Regions from separate parts of the Alicyclobacillus tolerans genome, predicted to be linked through region 2. Evidence: riboswitches for the same ligand, from Rfam matches in the RefSeq annotation. Region 2 holds a riboswitch; the other holds the start of a gene.
What was found. Region 2 has a riboswitch for S-adenosylmethionine ahead of metH (methionine synthase). Riboswitches for the same ligand answer to the same signal wherever they lie in the genome.

Region 1 (8,605 bases), 1.1 Mb from region 2:
ATTGCATTTTATACTAAATAACAAGGTATTCGTCATAAAGAAACACTGCTCCATGTTATTGTCGACTCGGGGAGGATGCTGGATTTGAATCATGTCACTGAGAGCCAATCGTTAAGTGCCCACCCTGATGCCAGATTAAATCTGCTTTTCAGTGACTGGTCAGGACGCATGAAATCCATCATTATACCCTTTAAGGAAATCCGAAAAATCCAGGAAAATGGATGGCAGATGGATGGTTCTGCAATACAAGGCGCCTTGCGCGTTCAAGAAACCGAGATGAAAGTCATTCCAGACTGGAAAACATATAGATGTTTTTCTTCTACACAAGACTCTCTTTTCTCGAGCGTCATCTGTCAATTGCATCTTGCGGATGGACGTCCTTACGCTGGCGATAGTCGAGCACGCCTTCATCACATACAGCGCATGTTGGATGAAAGAGAATTGGCTATTCAAGCAGCATGTGAATTTTCATTTTATTATGACGCCGATAACAAGCATGAATTATCCAATCTAGATTGGCTGGAAAACTGGCTAAGCGATGTTCGATGTCTATCAGGCCTTTCTATTTCCATGCAACAGCTTTCGCACACTCATCAGTTTTTGATACATCTTGAAAGCGCACATCTATTGCAAGCAGCGGATGGGTTTGCGCTTGTCCGACATCTCCTGATGAGCCGTATCAAAGAAAGAAAGCATTTTATCAGTCTTATGCCTCTTCCTCACAATGATGCGCGACCACAAAAAATGCGTTTAAAATTGCTCTGTTCTGGACCAGGCTTGAAAAGTCATCCTCTTCTCATTCAGAAATGGGCTCAAACGATGGTTGATCATGCCTCGGCTCTCTCCTGTATTTGCAATCCCACCATAAACAGCTTTCGACGATTGGAAATCCTGCGTCGTCAACGCCAACCGTATTACATTGTGCATAAAGAAGCTCAAGAACAAGCAACGAGTATAGATCTTTATACTCCAGACGCGTTGATGAATCCTTATCTTACATTGACTGCATTACTCGCTACTTTGGTACCCGTTTTGGATCAACCAACTATTCACAAAACATCAAACTCATGCACTTCTACCATCCCTGAAAGTCTGCCTCGTTCACTGCTCGAAGCTTGTGATGCTTTGTCTGAAGATGAATGGATTGCCGATGCTCTTGGTGAAACGCTTTTCTCCATCTGGTTGAGCCATAAATTAGAGGAGTATCAGCGTTTTGAAGAACATATTCATGATTGGGAATATCAACAATATTTTGGGAGTTAAATAAGCAACAAAAAAACCGCGCGATCCGGTTCAGCAGAATCGGACGCGCAGCTCAGAAACCATGGCTATTTACGCAATACCAAACCTAAAGCGGACGGATCAGCGTCGAGAATTTTCGGCAATTCATCGACTGACAACTGTTCAGGATAGGCCGACTCATGATGGAGTGTCATATCCAGACCAAGTATTTCCTCTTCCTTCGTGACTCGCAATCCCATCACTTTGTCGATAACAAAGAGGAGCAACAAGGAACCTCCACCTGAGAATATCCAAGTACTTGCCACGCCGATGGTTTGTAGAAGAAATTGATGCGGGTTGCCATAAAACAATCCGTTGGCTCCTCCTGAATTGACGGCAAGGGTAGCAAACAGACCTGTTGCGAGTGCTCCCCAGGTACCACCAATACCATGTCCCCCAAACGCATCTAAGGCATCATCATAGCCGAGCCTATTTTTCATCCACGTGGAAGCGAAATAACAGATAGCTCCCCCTAAACCTCCTAAAGCAAGACTTCCAGCAACAGACACATAACCGGCAGCAGGCGTAATAGCCACCAACCCTGCGACGGCTCCTGCACATGCCCCAACAAGACTTACATGACCCGTATGCCATCGCTCGACCAACATCCAAACCAACGCTGAGGCGGCTGTTGCTGTATTTGTGGTTAAAAATGCCTCTGCAGCAAGAAAATTCGCTTGCAAAGCACTCCCTGCATTAAACCCAAACCAACCAAACCAAAGCAAAGCCGTGCCTAATAATACAAATGGTACATTATGTGCCTTAATGGCTCCTGTACCATGCTCAACTCGTCTTCCTAAATAAATGGCAGCCACTAAACCTGCTACTCCGGATGAGATATGAACGACTGTCCCACCGGCAAAATCAAGAACACCAAGATTATGCAGCCATCCACCTGCACCCCAGACCCAATGTGCTAGCGGATCGTAAATGAAAGTCGACCAAAGCAGGATAAAGACTAGAAAAGCAGAAAATTTTACACGTTCAGCTAAACCTCCAACAATCAAAGCAGGAGTAATCACAGCAAACATCATCTGAAAAATACCGTAGACAAAATTAGGAATGGTCGCTGCATAATTCGGATCAGGCGCTGCACCCACATGCCGAAACATTGCCCAAGAGAAGTTCCCAATGATATGGTGAACATCAGGTCCAAAGGCAAGACTGTATCCAATGACCACCCATTGTACAGAAACCACTAAAAGTACGGCGAAGACTTGGAAAGTTGTCGTGATGACATTTTTTTTTCGGACCATTCCGCCGTAAAAAAAAGCTAATCCAGGTGTCATCAGCATGACTAGAGCAGATGAAACCAAAATCCAGGCTGTGTCACCAGCACTGACCATAGATGGAGTCGCTGCATCAGCTACAGTTGGGGTTAACAATACCACTAAAAATGTACCAAGAAACAACCAGAAGCGATTGCGAAGGGAGACGCTCATTTTCATCCTCCTAGTCATTCTTTCTGAAATCTCTGTCTTTATATGCAAGGCTACAGGAGGGAAAAAAACGCGTCAAGATGTTTTGTAAGAATATCTTACAAGAAGATTAAAAATTCATTTTTTCTTATACTCATCCACACACATAAAATCCTACAGCTTTTTTAAAAACCTGCGAAAGAGAGGTTGGATTGACATGTCTCATACCACTTCACCAAGTTTATACGACCATTTCCGAAGCATTCTTAACAGCTTGTCGACTGAGTATCTTGTGCCCGATCTCGGTCTGCAAACAGCTAACTTCCTTTTTTTGCTGGAAAGTCCGCATCTCCAAGAATTAAAGTATGGAGCCCCTGTCAGCGGATCGAGCGGATTGTCCATGACACGTCATCTGTTCGACTCTGCTTATCACTCGCTGCCTATGGGGCGTTTACTTCTGCAACATAGAAAAGGAGAGCTGGTAGACCGTCGTCTCTATCAAGTTGGATTGATGAACGCATCAAATTTGCCGATGCAAGCGGCCGCCTATAGTGCGCAGACACGAAGCAAGTTCCCGGAAATAATGGAGATTTTAGAAAGTCTTCGGAGTGCGAATCAACGAGACATCTATCCTCGCGAGGAATGGAATATTGTTCAAGATCTTCTGCTGGCTAACCTGCGCAAACGGTTGACTGCGTTGTACGAACGCAGGCTGATACTGGTACCGTGTGGCAGGTTTGCACAGAAGTTTTTTCGGCTCAGTCAAGTACACTCTCCAAACTGGCTAGTGGTAAACGGTATTCCGCACCCTTCTTATAACGGATTCTCTCAGCCACGATATCAGAAAGAAGTTGCCTACATGAAACAATTATTTGAGAAGGTTGTGAACAAATCGGCTCGACAGGATTAATTGGCGATTTGCCCCACAGACCGTTCCGATCGAACAAGTGGCATCACTTGTTCTGAAAACCTTTGCAGTTCTTCCAATTGCGGTGAACACTGAAGCAAGAGCAGATCCAGTCCGGCTTCAGAGAATTCAAGTATCCGTTCTGCTACCTGTTCTGGTGTACCGACTAAATTTGGACGCAGACCGCGATTGGATACCGAATAATCTTCGAGAGTAATTTGTTGTTCCAACTCTGATTTTTGAGTAAAATCCTGAAAACCAGCATAACCTCCGCCTGCTTTGGCCTTGACTTGAGTTATCCTTCTTTTTTCCGCCTCAGCTTCCTCTGCGGTATCGCGAACAATCACGTAAGCTGCCATACCAAAGGAAGAAAACGGGCCTAAACCAGTTAATTGCCGGCGTTCTTTCATGTCTCTTGTCTTGTGACGAATTTCTTCCACTGTTCCACCATGCATTAAATAGGCATCACATGATTCGGCAATAAATCGTTTGCCCCGTTCACTTTCACCGCCAGCATAAATCATGGGCAATTTTCGCTTGGGTTTGGGTGACAAGTGAGCCTCTTGGATCTGATAATATTGTCCATCGTACGTAAATGTATCTGCCATCCACATCCCGCGCAGCACATCCACAAATTCTTGAGATCGAGCATACCGCTCATCATGCTGAGAAAATTGTCCAGCGTATTGACGAGCTTCTTCCTCCCACCAAGCCGACACAACATTGAGCGAAAAGCGCCCACCACTGATGTGATCCAAGTTGGCAGCCATCTTGGCTGTCACTGCAGGATTGTGAAAGGCTGGACGGACTGCCGCCATCAATTCCAGCCGCTCTGTGACGGATGCCAACGCAGCAGCAGTCGTCCAGGCTTCTAAAGCGTCCGCTTTTGGCCCTTTAATGTCATTTAAATAAAGTTCCGCCAACAGGCTCACATCATATCCCCATTGTTCAGCAGATTGTGCTACTTTCTTAGCGTAGGCAAAAGAAGCTGGCATACCTTCATCCTCAATATTTCGTAGCCAACCACCAAACATAGGCATCCAAAATCCAAATCTCATCTTTCTCCAACCTCCCGTTTTCTCTGTTTCTAGCAAGGACATACGTAAGAACGTGTATAAAAATTCTCCAGCAATCTGGCTGCCGGAACCGGATCGTCCAAATCAAGAACCGCATCCAAGCAAGTTTCGCTTGTTCCTGTCAGCAATTCTGCCAATTCATGGACATGCAAATGCTCTTGTGGTGATACGTATTTCCCGCTTGCTTTTAGTGTCAAATAATCTTTCAGATAAACCCAACGCATCCCCTTACGAGTCGGAGAGACAGGCAAAGTCAGTGGAGAGCCGATCGCTTCCTCATAGGCGTAAAGAGGTAAATTCCAACCACAGGCGATGGGAAGTCCAATCCATTTCCAGGTACGCGTATTGATATCAAGTAATTTGTAGACTCCGTCGCGATGATCGAGAATAAATTCCGACTCAGAAATTCCGTAGTAAGCTAGGGTCCGTAAAATATTTGCTCCTAACTCAGCTAAATCGGGCAAATCCTCAGATTTAACCAAACATCCTGTACCAAAATCGGGAGGATATTGCTCTAATTTACGTCCCACAAATCCTGCAACCATTTCTCCATTCGACCGCATATAGGAACAAAGAGAAACGTAGTTTGACAAACCTGCCGGCACAATTTCCTGGATAACCACGGAATGAGGATACACTTTTTTTAATAGCTGAATGACCTCATTCGGCGTATGGGCTTCCAAAACTTTGGCAGAAAATGCATCATAAAAACTACGTTGTTCAACCGGTTTGAGAATACAAGGATAGGTTACTTTTTTTGCTTCTGCCTCTATATCCATCCATTCATCTGGATACCATGTTTTAGGAATCGGTACACCCAGTCTTTCAGCAGTCTGGTAGAGCTTTTTCTTATTCAAAACAGACTCCACAATTTCCAGTGGTGAAAAAGGGAAATGATAATATTTTTCTAACCGATCACGATGACGGGAAACGGCAAAAACCCACTCATCATTAGACGGAAAAAGAACAGCCTTGACAGGCAAACGCTCGCCCATTTGTAGTAGAAAATCGACAAAATCCTCTTCATTCGTCAAGGGATTGGGACAAATAGCGGCGGAATGCAGATACTTGGAAGCTAATCCATAAGCTCGCGCATCCCTGTCAAGGGCGAGAACAGGAATATTTTCACGTCCGAGCGCTCTGGTTACGGCCAAGCCTGTAATATGTGCATTGAAAACTACTGCTGCCGGCTTATCTTTGGGCAGATGAGGCAAGCGGCTTAAAAATTGTTCAGGATCATAAAGTGATGACATAGGCTCAACCTTTCTCTGGATACCCACGACTTTCAAGCACTACAGACCATGGAATGCCGCCTCTTGGACAGGAAAAACGAACCCCCTTACTCACAAAAACGAGAAGGGGGTTCATCCAAATCCGATGCCACCGTCTTCTCATCTTCGGAATGAAAACCATTCCTCTGAAATTGGCACCGTGCCGACATATTGGCCGGTTGCCGAGGCTTCGCAGGGTCAGTCCCTCAACCTCTCTTGATAAGAGCGTGGTTCCTATGAAATTTAGTGAAAGCATAGCACGGAATCTGAAAAAGTCAAGTCAAATTCGTCAAAACTCCTTCCGGTCCAAAAAATTCATAGTGAATCCTATCTTCCTGAATACCTATAGAGTGCAAAATTCTATAAACTGCTTGCATAAACGGTGTGGGTCCGCAGAAGTAGACATCCGCGTTCTGCGGAACTAGCGGACGTAAAAAGTCGTCTGTGATATAGCCGCTTAGTTGATGACGTTGAAGCGCTTCATCTTCAACTGTGGGTTTTTCGTATATGGTGTAAACTGATAAATGACTGTGTGTTTCTGCTAATTCTTCAACATGATTAGCAAAAGCGTGTACACTACCTTGCAATGCAGCATGAATATAGACAATCGGCCGTTTGTCTCCAGATTGAATCAATGTATTGAGCATCGAAATCATAGGCGTCAAGCCAACACCGCCACTGATCAGAACGATGGGTAAATCATGCGAGCGATCTAATGTAAATACTCCTGCAGGAGCACTGACCTCAATGACATCACCTACACCAATTTGCTCGTGAAGATAAGAAGATACGACACCGGCTGGTTTTTCTTGAATGGCACTCTCTTTTTTGACAGAAATCCGATAATAGGGTAAACCAGGCGCATCCGACAAGCTGTATTGACGCAAATGAACAAACGGTTGATCTTTCGGTTGAACGCGAACCGTAATATATTGACCAGGGATAAAATAAGCTATGGCACCTTGATCAACAGGCTCTAGATAAAAAGATGTGATGACATCGCTCTCCTTAACTTTGCGTTTGACCTGAAATGAACGAAAGCCACTCCACCCACCCGGTTGTGCGGATGCTTGTTCATCAAACTGTTGTTCCATTTGCATGAAAGTGGATGCTATTACACCATACGCTTTCTCCCAAGCTGCCAGAATGTCCGGGGTCGCCGCTGAACCCAGCACATCTTGAATAGCAAGCAGCAAATTTTCCCCCACCACTGGGTAATGCTCTTTTTTTACACCCAAACCGCGATGTTTGTGGCCAATTTGACGCACGGATGGCAAAATAGCTGAAAGATTGTCAATATGCTGTGCAGCCGCATATACCGCATTGGCCAATGCCATCTGTTGTTGCCCTTGCTGTTGATGCGCATGATTGAACATATTTAACAATTCTGGGTGAGCTTCAAAAAGACGTTCATAAAAGCGTCGTGTAATGGCTTCCCCGTGAACTTGCAAAACAGGAACAGTAGATTTTACAATCTCTATCGTTCGATCGTCCAGCATCTTCATCGTATTGATTTTTTCTAAATTAGATACTACGGCGGTCATCTGAACCACTCCCTTGTGGATGGATAACTATTTTTTCTTTGGCATTTATGAAAATACGCTCCTTTTTGGAAAGTCTCTGTGACTACAGTCACAGAAAACCTGACGAAGGTGTGACGAAATGACATGGATAAAATTGCATCGTGGCGAATGCTTATTTCGCCAAGGTGAAATGGGTTCGCTTTATCGTTTGCATACTGGACTATTGAAAGTCGTGCGCTACCAAGCAGACGGACAAGCGCTGCTATTTAATATTTTGCTGCCGGGTGAACTGTTTCCTCACCATTCGCTGGTCAGCCCCAAGCCTTACCACGGAAACGCTATAGCCATGATGGATTCGGAAGTCGAAGTTATCAATTCAGAGGATTGGTACCACCAATTAGAGGAGAACCCTTATTTATATAGAGAAGTATCTCTTTCCCTGCAACATAAATTGCGTATGATGCAAGAACGGATTGACCAGTTAACTACCGTTACAGCCAAAGAGCGTTTTAACGCCTTCATCCACTGGTTTAAACAAGAATTTCCTGATATCGATCCGCTCTCCATCTTCACACAAGAAGAAATCAGTCAATTCATGGGCCTGCGCAGAGAGACACTCAATCGCTTGTTACGAAAACCGGCCAATTTTTCGTAACCAAAAGGCGAATATCTAATTGCTGGTTTGTTCAGCATTGGCTTCTTCTTTTTTCTTGATTTGTTGAAGAAGGCGCATCATTTGCTGTAGTATCTCGGACTTGAGTGCCTCTTCGTGATCGTCTGAGAACAAACTGATGCGAATGGAATAGGTTGCAGGTCCAATATCTGCAATCCAAACCTCCGGGCGAGCATCTTCATCATTAAACCTTTTCATTAAAAAAATTCTTGCTTCGTGTAGAAAAGTATCTACAGGTACAGCGTGATCGACATCAAAACGGAAATGTATGCGGTGCTTTCCTGGGGTGGATTTGTTTTCCAGAAATGACTGCGCAATAATTCCATTAGGAATCATTTGCAAATAACCATCGGCACTTTCAATCTCTGTGTACATCAGGTTAATATCACGGACGACACCAAAATACATGGGACGCATTGCTTCGTGAGGATAGCTTGGCATTAAAAGTGGAAATTG
Region 2 (8,605 bases):
AGGTGCTCATGGCACCATCCGTCACAATAAACGCCTGTCCGTCTTTGCCTATGACGTTAGGAACCGCCTTCCAAACGTTGCTCTCCATGTTGATCTCCCCTCACCCAGCTTTTATTCTCTCTGGATTTATTCTGCATCTGCATTAAAATATCTCGCTTCCGGATGTGAGAAAACGAGCGCAGTGACACTAGCTTCCGGCTCCATCATGTAACCGTCTGTCAATTGAATGCCTATCCGTTGCGGTTTGAGCAGCGCAAATAGAGTTTCCTGCTGCTCCAAATCCGGACAGGCAGGATAACCAAACGATACACGAATGCCCTGATAACGGGCTATAAAGCGTTCTCTCATCGTCATTTCCAACGGATCGGGAAAACCCCATATATCGCGGATCATATGGTGCACCCGCTCAGCAAAAGCTTCCGCAAGTTCCAGGGCAGATGCTGCTAGTGCGTGAGAACGCAGATAGTCTCCTTTTTCTTTTAGCCGATCCGCTTTTTCACGTATACCCGCCCCAGTTGTGACGGCAAACATTGCGATATAATCAATGCTTCCCGAACCTTTTTCGCGCAAAAAATCTGCCAAGCAAAGATGAGAACCTCCACGTTGACGAGGAAATTGCAGCACATGAAGAACATCAGCAGAAGAATGCGGCGCGGAAAGAATGGAAATCTCCCCTGTTAAACGATTACCTACGGCTGGGAAAAATTGATATACGGCATGAGCTTGCAAGCTTCCATCTGCAATCGACTCACGAATCACATCTTCTACGAGTTCTTTCAGTTGCGTAGCCTTTTCATCACCATCGGCGAGCCGTTTTTCCACATTCCCCGACAAGCCAAGATGCTTACCCAGCAACATTTGCCAGTTAAGATAAGGCATAATTTGTTCTATCGGATAATGCCGCAAAAGATGATCTCTCAAGTCAGGAGGCTGAAATACTGGCGCCTCGCTGGATATATCGGATAAACGTATGGAATCCGCTGGTTCCTCTTTAGGTACTGGATGGGATTGACTGCGAAACATTTCCTGTTCTTTCGATAACTGTTCCGTCAACGTTTTTCGAGTTCCCTCATCTTGCCATGCATTCGCCAAAGCCAATCCATCCATGGCATCTTTGGCATACATGACGGTTCCACTATAGGCGGGCGCGATTTTGGTCATTGTGAATTTTTTGGTCAGTGCCGCACCACCTACGAGCAGCGGAATCGTAATGCCTGCTCGCGATAATTCCTCAGCTGTAATCACCATCTGTTGGGCAGATTTCACAAGTAAACCAGAGAGGCCAATAAAATCAGGATGATATTCGCGAGCTGCAGCGATTAGAGTCTCCGGAAGAACTTTAATACCCAAATTGTGTACATAGTAACCATTGTTGGAAAGAATAATTTCTACCAAGTTTTTTCCAATATCGTGAACATCACCTTTGACAGTGGCTAAAATCACCGTCCCTTTGTTAGCTGAATCCAACTTGTCCATTCTCGGTTCCAGAAAAGCCACTGCTGCCTTCATCACTTCCGCGCTTTGTAAAACTTCCGCTACAATCAATTCATTATTGTTAAAAAGCCTTCCTACTTCGTTCATCCCATCCATCAGTGGTCCATTAATAATTTCCAGTGGCGTCATTGTCTGCAATGCCTCTTCTAAATCAGGCAGTAATCCATCTTTACTGCCCTCTACCACATAATGAGCCATACGTTCCAGAAGCGACAATTGAGAACGTTCTACAGCCACATGCTGTTTTTTTTCTCGATAAAAAGCGGTAAACTCCGCTACCACTGCATCAGACGTTTCAAATAACAATTTTTCCGCAAGTTGACGCTCCTCGTCCGAGAGGCTTGAAAAACGTTGCAGACTTTGTGTATTGACAATGGCGTAACCCAGTCCCGCCTTCGTACAGTGATAGAGGAAGACAGAGTTAAGTACTTCTCGTCCAGCTGGAGGTAAACCAAAAGAAACATTGCTGATACCAAGAATTTGCGGACACTCTGGAAGCTCTTGATGAATGAGTCGAATCCCCTCAATCGTCTCTTTAGCCGATCCGATATATTTCTCATCACCTGTACCCACCGGAAAAGTGAGTGGATCGATTAAAATGTCTTCGGCAGCAAGTCCGTAATTTTCGGTTAAAATTTGCACTGAACGTTTCGCAATAGCCAACTTGCGCTCCCGGCTGACAGCCATTCCTTCTTCATCAATCGTTCCTACTACAAGTGCTGCCCCATAACGTTTGGCTAGTTCAGCAAACTTCGCCAGACGTGGTTCTCCATCTTCCAAATTGGTAGAGTTGATAATCGCCTTGCCTTGAACATGTTGCAACGCTAATTCCACTACTGCCGCATCGGTGGAATCAATCATCAACGGTACTCGAACTTTACGCACCACTTTAGGCAAGAAAGCCTCCATATCAGCCAGTTCGTCACGATCGGGATCGGCCAGGCAAACGTCAATAATTTGTGCTCCAGCCCGAACCTGTGCGCGAGCAATATCAGAAGCAACGTCCATTTCGCCTTCAGCAATCAATTTGCGAAACTTTCGCGAACCAATGACATTCGTTCGCTCGCCAACAAGAATGGGTCGATTTTCTGGTTCCAGAAGAACAGATTCGAGACCTGCCACCGCATGAGGATGGTGCTTAGGAACACGTCGGGGAGCATAGCCTGCAATGCGTGAAGCTAAAGCCCGAATATGATCGGGAGTGGTACCACAGCAACCACCCGCTATATTCAGCCAACCCTCTTTTGCAAAATCCTCCATCTTGCGTGAGAAACTCTCTGGTGTTTCATGATAATGACCCGATTCATCAGGTAAACCCGCGTTTGGGTAGCAGGAAATAGAACAGGTGGCCAGTTCTGCCAATGTACGAACGTGATCGCGCATAAATTCTGGACCGGTCGCACAATTGAGTCCTACCGCCAACGGTTTCAGGTGTTCGACTGAGAGATAAAATGCGTCAATGGTTTGTCCACCCAGTGTGGTTCCCATCGCTTCAATCGTTCCGCTAATGACTACAGGCACACGCCTGCCAAATTTTTTCCATGCTGACTGAATAGCCAAGCCTGCTGCTTTCACGTTCAGCATATCCTGAGAAGTTTCCAGCAACAGTAAATCGACACCACCCTCAAGCAAGGCCAGTGCTTGTTCTTCATAAGCAGCCAATAATTCGGCAAAAGTGGCACCACCTGTCAAAGACAAACTTTTCGTGGTAGGTCCCATAGAGCCCGCTACATATCTTGGCTGTTGAGGTGATGAAAAATGATGGGCAGCTTCTCGGGCAAGCTTGGCCGAACATAAATTTAATTCCCGGGCATACGCTGATAGTCCATACTCGGCAAGGACGATAGACGTGGAGCCAAATGTATTGGTAGAGACAATGTCTGCTCCTGCTGCTAAATATTCCTCATGAATCGAACGAATAAGATCGGGACGTGTTTTCGACAGCCACTCGTTGCAACCTTCATACGCTTCTCCACCAAACGCTTCGGCTGTCAGATTTTTTTGCTGGATCATGGTTCCCATGGCCCCATCCAAAATAAGGATCCGCTGTTCAAGAAGTTCCTGCAAAGAAGCAGTATGGACTAGATTCATGTAATTTCTGCACCACTCTTTCTCTATCTTCCATGACTATCAAAAAACACTCCCGAAAACGGGAGCGTTGATACATGCTGCGAACCTTTATCTTTCGAGTCCGCACCCGCGACTCGCTGGAATTAGCACCTTGCACTGCTGCGCGGTTGCCGGGCTTCATTGGGCCAGTCCCTCTGCCACTCTTGATAAAGGTGTGATGTATGTAATTTTAGCGTCTTTTTTCAGTTGACTGCGACGCTAACTGCTGCTTGGAGATCAATAGACAACACAATTTTCTAAAAGCATAGCATAAAGCTTACGGATTGTCATTAGAGAGACGTTACCAGTCCGCCATCAATCAACAAAGATTGTCCAGTGGTATATCCATTGGCGTTCGAAACCAAGAAAGCGACTACTGCAGCAAATTCTTCTGGCGTTCCATAGCGACCGAAAGGAATCTTCGCCTGTGCTTCTTTTTGATAGGTTTCCATAGATTGGCCTAAACGTTGAGCCGCGATTTGATCGAGATAGTCAATACGGGCGGTATGAATTCTCCCTGGTCCAACAGCATTGATTAAAATGTGTTCAGGAGCTAAATCCGCGGCCAGTGTCTTACAAAGACTCACCACTCCTGTCCGAAAGACATTGGATAGTACAAGATTGGAAATGGGCTGTTTGACACTGGACGATGTAATAGCAACAATTCTTCCCCACTGTTTACGTTTCATATGAGGCAACGCCAGTCGAACGGATCGGACAAAGCGAGGGTGTAAAATATTTTGTGTAAACTCCCAATCCCCTAACGGGAGTAACAGATTGGGAGGACATCAAAATGACGAAGGTTTCGAAGGAATTCATACAGCAATTCATCAAGGAGAATGACCTGAAGTCCACGGAAGACGTTCAAGCCGCACTGCGAGATTTGTTCGCTAGCACGATGCAAGGAATGCTTGAGGCCGAACTGGAGACGCATCTAGGCTACGCCAAGCATGACACGAAAAGCAAGACGACAGATAACAGTCGCAACGGGCATAGTCGCAAGACTCTTACCTCCGAATACGGTGACGTAGAGATTTCAGTCCCCAGAGACCGAAAGGGTGAATTCGAGCCTGAAATCATTAAAAAGAATCAGACCAACACCGTCGGCATCGAGGAACAGGTCATTGCCTTGTATGCACGGGGTGTCAGCACCAGAGACATTCAGGCCCATCTTCACCAATTGTACGGACTAGACGTATCGCCCACACTCATCTCCAACATCACGGACAAGCTTCTTCCGATGATGAAGGAATGGCAAAGCCGGCCACTACAGAGTGTGTATGCAGTAGTGTTTCTGGATGCCATTCACTACAAAGTGAAGCAGGAGGGCCAGGTGATAAACAAAGCTGCCTATATGGTTGTGGGCATTGACCTTGAAGGGCAAAAGGACGTGCTTGGCATCTGGATCGGAGAGAACGAGTCTGCGAAGTTTTGGCTGAACGTGCTTAACGAGTTGAAGAGCCGTGGTGTTGAAGATATCCTCATCACCTGCGTCGACAACCTGAAAGGCTTCAGTGAAGCAATTGCAGCCTGTTATCCTAAGTCCGACATCCAGAAATGCGTCGTTCACCAAATCCGTAATTCGCTCAAGTACGTGTCGTATAAGGACTACAAGCCCGTAACAGCGGCACTAAAGCCCATCTACAAAGCCAGCACTGAGGATGCAGCCCTGGAAGAACTGGATAAATTCGAGCAGACCTGGGGCAGCAAATATCCCCTTGTCGTGCGGTCCTGGCGAAGCAACTGGGATGAACTCGCCACTTTCTTCCGATATCCGATGGAGATGCGCAGTTTGATTTACACAACGAATCTGATTGAAGGCTACCACAGGCAACTTCGTAAGGTGACCAAGGGAAAGAGCATCTTCCCGACGGACGATTCCCTCACCAAAATGCTATTCCTGGCCACGACGGAGGTTACGAAACGCTGGACCATGCGGATTCAGAACTGGGGGCAGATTCTCAGTCAGTTGACGATATACTTTCCGGATCGTATAGAACAGTACGTCCGCTAAGGTCACTCAAAGGAGTTTACACAAAATTATTGACAGACCCGACAAAGCTCATAAGCGTTAATTCGAATGCTTTTTCCCAGAGCGAATCTTCTGTCATCGATTGAAAATCACCCGCTGGTGGGCCGCCAGCATTTTGTACCAAAATATCTGCTCCGCCAGTTTTCTCTTGTACAAACGCAAACAACTGCTGCAAGGATTCAGCTCGAGAAACGTCGCAAGCGAAAGTAAGAATCTCGGCGCCGGAAAATTCATTGCGAATGTTTGCAGCAGCGGACTCAATTTTTTCTGACGATCGCGATGTCATGACAACACGCGCACCTTCCGCAACCAGTTGCCTTGCCACTGCATAACCCAGACCTTCACTTGAAGCCATAACAAGCGCCGTTTTTTCCTGTATACCAAGATCCATTTCATAACCTCCTTGGGATGTCTCATTTGAATCATTCAGTAGTGGCGATAGAATCAGTTTGAATAAAAGGCCATTCAGGGAGGACAACTCCCCGAATGGCACTCATGGGCAGGGCTCAGGTAGAACGACGTGCCAGATGACGCAAATTGGCGCGATGAATCGCTTTCCAGGGAATAGGCGTCACTTGGGCGTTATCCATTTCCTGATTGCTGTGGCTAACCACATTCTCGAACCGATGATTCATTCGCAAAGCCCCTGGCATTGAGAATGCTTGATTATGGTTCTCGGTGTGTTGATTGGCCATGACTACACCTCCCAAATGTAAGTTAACCACGGTTAACAAAAGCTATCCGAAAAAGTCTATGAGTCTTAGACCCCAGGCAGATTTTTTTGTTCATTAAGCACAGGAAAGCGTACACGTTCATTCAACCATTTTGCCACATGCCCAATCTCGATTCGCTCCTGATTCATGGTATCTCTATCGCGAATAGTCACTTTACCGTCTTCCTCAGTTTGAAAATCGACAGTAATACAATAGGGTGTACCAATTTCGTCATGCCTTCGATATCTTTTGCCAATAGAACCTGAATCGTCAAAATCGCAAGAGAAATCATTTCTCAATTCATGAAAAATGGTCTCTGCCTGACTGGAAAGTTTCTTTGATAAGGGAAGTACCGCACATTGAAATGGTGCAATGGCAGGATGAAGATGGAGAACAACCCGTGTATCATTTTCCGCGACTTGTTCTTCTTCATAGCTATCAGCAAAAATGGCCAAAAACAACCGATCTACTCCTAATGAAGGTTCAATACAATAAGGAATATAAGGCTCTTCACCTTCTTCTTTCACTAAAAAATCTTCGTGAGAATATTCGGCGTGTTGACGCAAGTCGTAGTTGGTACGGTCGGCAATCCCCATCAGTTCTCCCCAACCAAATGGAAATTGATATTCAATATCCGTTGTTGCAGCGCTATAGTGGGACAACTGTTCCTTTGCGTGGTTACGAAGACGCAAATTGTCTTTTTGTAAACCTACAGCAAGCAACCATTCATAACAAAAATCTCGCCAATATTCAAACCAACTTAAATCCGTTCCTGGTTTGCAAAAAAATTCTATCTCCATTTGCTCAAATTCTCTGGTTCTAAAAGTGAAATTGCCGGGAGTAATTTCATTTCGAAAACTCTTTCCTATCTGGCCAATGCCAAAGGGAATTTTTTTCCTCATAGTTCTTTGGACATTCATAAAATTCACGAAGATACCCTGCGCTGTTTCTGGTCTTAAAAAAATTTCATTGGAACTTTCTTCTGTCACACCTTGAAATGTTTTGAACATCATATTAAACTGCCGCACGGGCGTAAAATCTTGCGCTCCACAATCAGGGCATTTTACATTCCATTCTTGAATGAGTCGCTCCATTTCTTGAAACGGCAAACCATCTGCCGATATTTCTTGACCTTGTGCTTCAGCTGCTGATTCAATCAACTTATCCGCTCGATGACGTGATTTGCACTGTTTACAGTCAATCATGGGGTCGTTAAAGTTGCCCACATGTCCGGAAGCAACCCAAACTTGTCGATTCATGAGAATAGCCGAATCCAGTCCAACATTATAGGTGTGATTCTGAATAAACGTTTTCCACCATACTTGCTTAATACGATTTTTCATTTCGACTCCAAGCGGCCCGTAATCCCAGGTATTCGCTAAACCACCATAAATTTCTGAGCCAGGGAAAATAAAACCTCTACGTTTGGCAAGAGAGACTAACTGTTCCATGGTAACGGGCATGCTGGTTTCCTCCAATTTCTCTGCTTTCTTTATTGTGGATATGATACAGAAGAGCAGCAACTCGTGCAATTCAATACCGGTAAAAAGTTTAGAATAAAGAACATTCAATGTATAATAGAGCCCGATCGCGTCTAAAGGAGTCGATGAAGGTTTTGGATATTCGCATGGTATTTCTCGACATTGATGGAACTTTGTACACTGAGGGACAGTTAATTGATAGTGCTGTTCAAGCTGTACAGCAATTACACAGAAAAAACATCCCTGTTTCACTCTGCACCGGGCGTTCCTATATTCATGCGAAAAACATCCAATCTGCTTTACAGATTCAAAACGGTGTATATTTTAATGGCAGTTTGGCTATAGCCCAGCAAAAAACCGTCTACTCGACGCCTTTTTCCACTGAAACGACCCAATCGCTGATCGACCTGTTACAACAGTACGGCCATCCTTTTATCATGCATACAGACTCTCGCGTGCTTTCTTTTAATCAAGATTACCTTCCGTACAAAGAGATTTTAGATGCGTTCCATTTTCCCGAAATCGAAATTTTATTAGAAGATCAATGGGATATTCATTCATATCCGATTTATCAGTTTAACGGATTTTTTGAAAAAGATTGGGATTCACTGATTGAACAATCCGCCACTGACTGTTTCGTCTACCGTTGGGATAATCAGGCTGTCGATTTGCAAATTCTCCATAGTGACAAACATTTAGGTGCTCTTAGTATTCTGCATGAATATAAGATTGATCCACAGCATGCCCTGCACATTGGTGATGGTGGAAATGATATT

Region 1: another riboswitch for S-adenosylmethionine. It lies ahead of ACOJUR_RS03935 (carboxylate--amine ligase); the one in region 2 lies ahead of metH (methionine synthase).

Annotation. Positions count from the first base shown of each region.
Region 1 is NZ_JBMGNK010000002.1:767,932-776,536, reverse strand. It holds gene ACOJUR_RS03955 (glutamine synthetase beta-grasp domain-containing protein) at 85-1,263, shown strand; gene ACOJUR_RS03950 (ammonium transporter) at 1,329-2,627, opposite strand; gene ACOJUR_RS03945 (hypothetical protein) at 2,917-3,609, shown strand; gene ACOJUR_RS03940 (LLM class flavin-dependent oxidoreductase) at 3,606-4,664, opposite strand; gene ACOJUR_RS03935 (carboxylate--amine ligase) at 4,694-5,935, opposite strand; SAM riboswitch class I at 6,071-6,179, opposite strand; gene hmpA (NO-inducible flavohemoprotein) at 6,229-7,452, opposite strand; gene ACOJUR_RS03925 (Crp/Fnr family transcriptional regulator) at 7,625-8,131, shown strand; gene ACOJUR_RS03920 (mechanosensitive ion channel family protein) at 8,147-8,605, opposite strand, start outside.
Region 2 is NZ_JBMGNK010000002.1:1,851,145-1,859,749, reverse strand. It holds gene ACOJUR_RS09315 (bifunctional homocysteine S-methyltransferase/methylenetetrahydrofolate reductase) at 1-88, opposite strand, end outside; gene metH (methionine synthase) at 127-3,585, opposite strand; SAM riboswitch class I at 3,670-3,777, opposite strand; gene ACOJUR_RS09305 (SDR family oxidoreductase) at 3,894-4,379, opposite strand; gene ACOJUR_RS09300 (IS256 family transposase) at 4,397-5,617, shown strand; gene ACOJUR_RS09295 (SDR family NAD(P)-dependent oxidoreductase) at 5,634-6,026, opposite strand; gene ACOJUR_RS09290 (hypothetical protein) at 6,142-6,330, opposite strand; gene ACOJUR_RS09285 (glycine--tRNA ligase) at 6,396-7,811, opposite strand; gene ACOJUR_RS09280 (HAD family hydrolase) at 7,955-8,605, shown strand, end outside.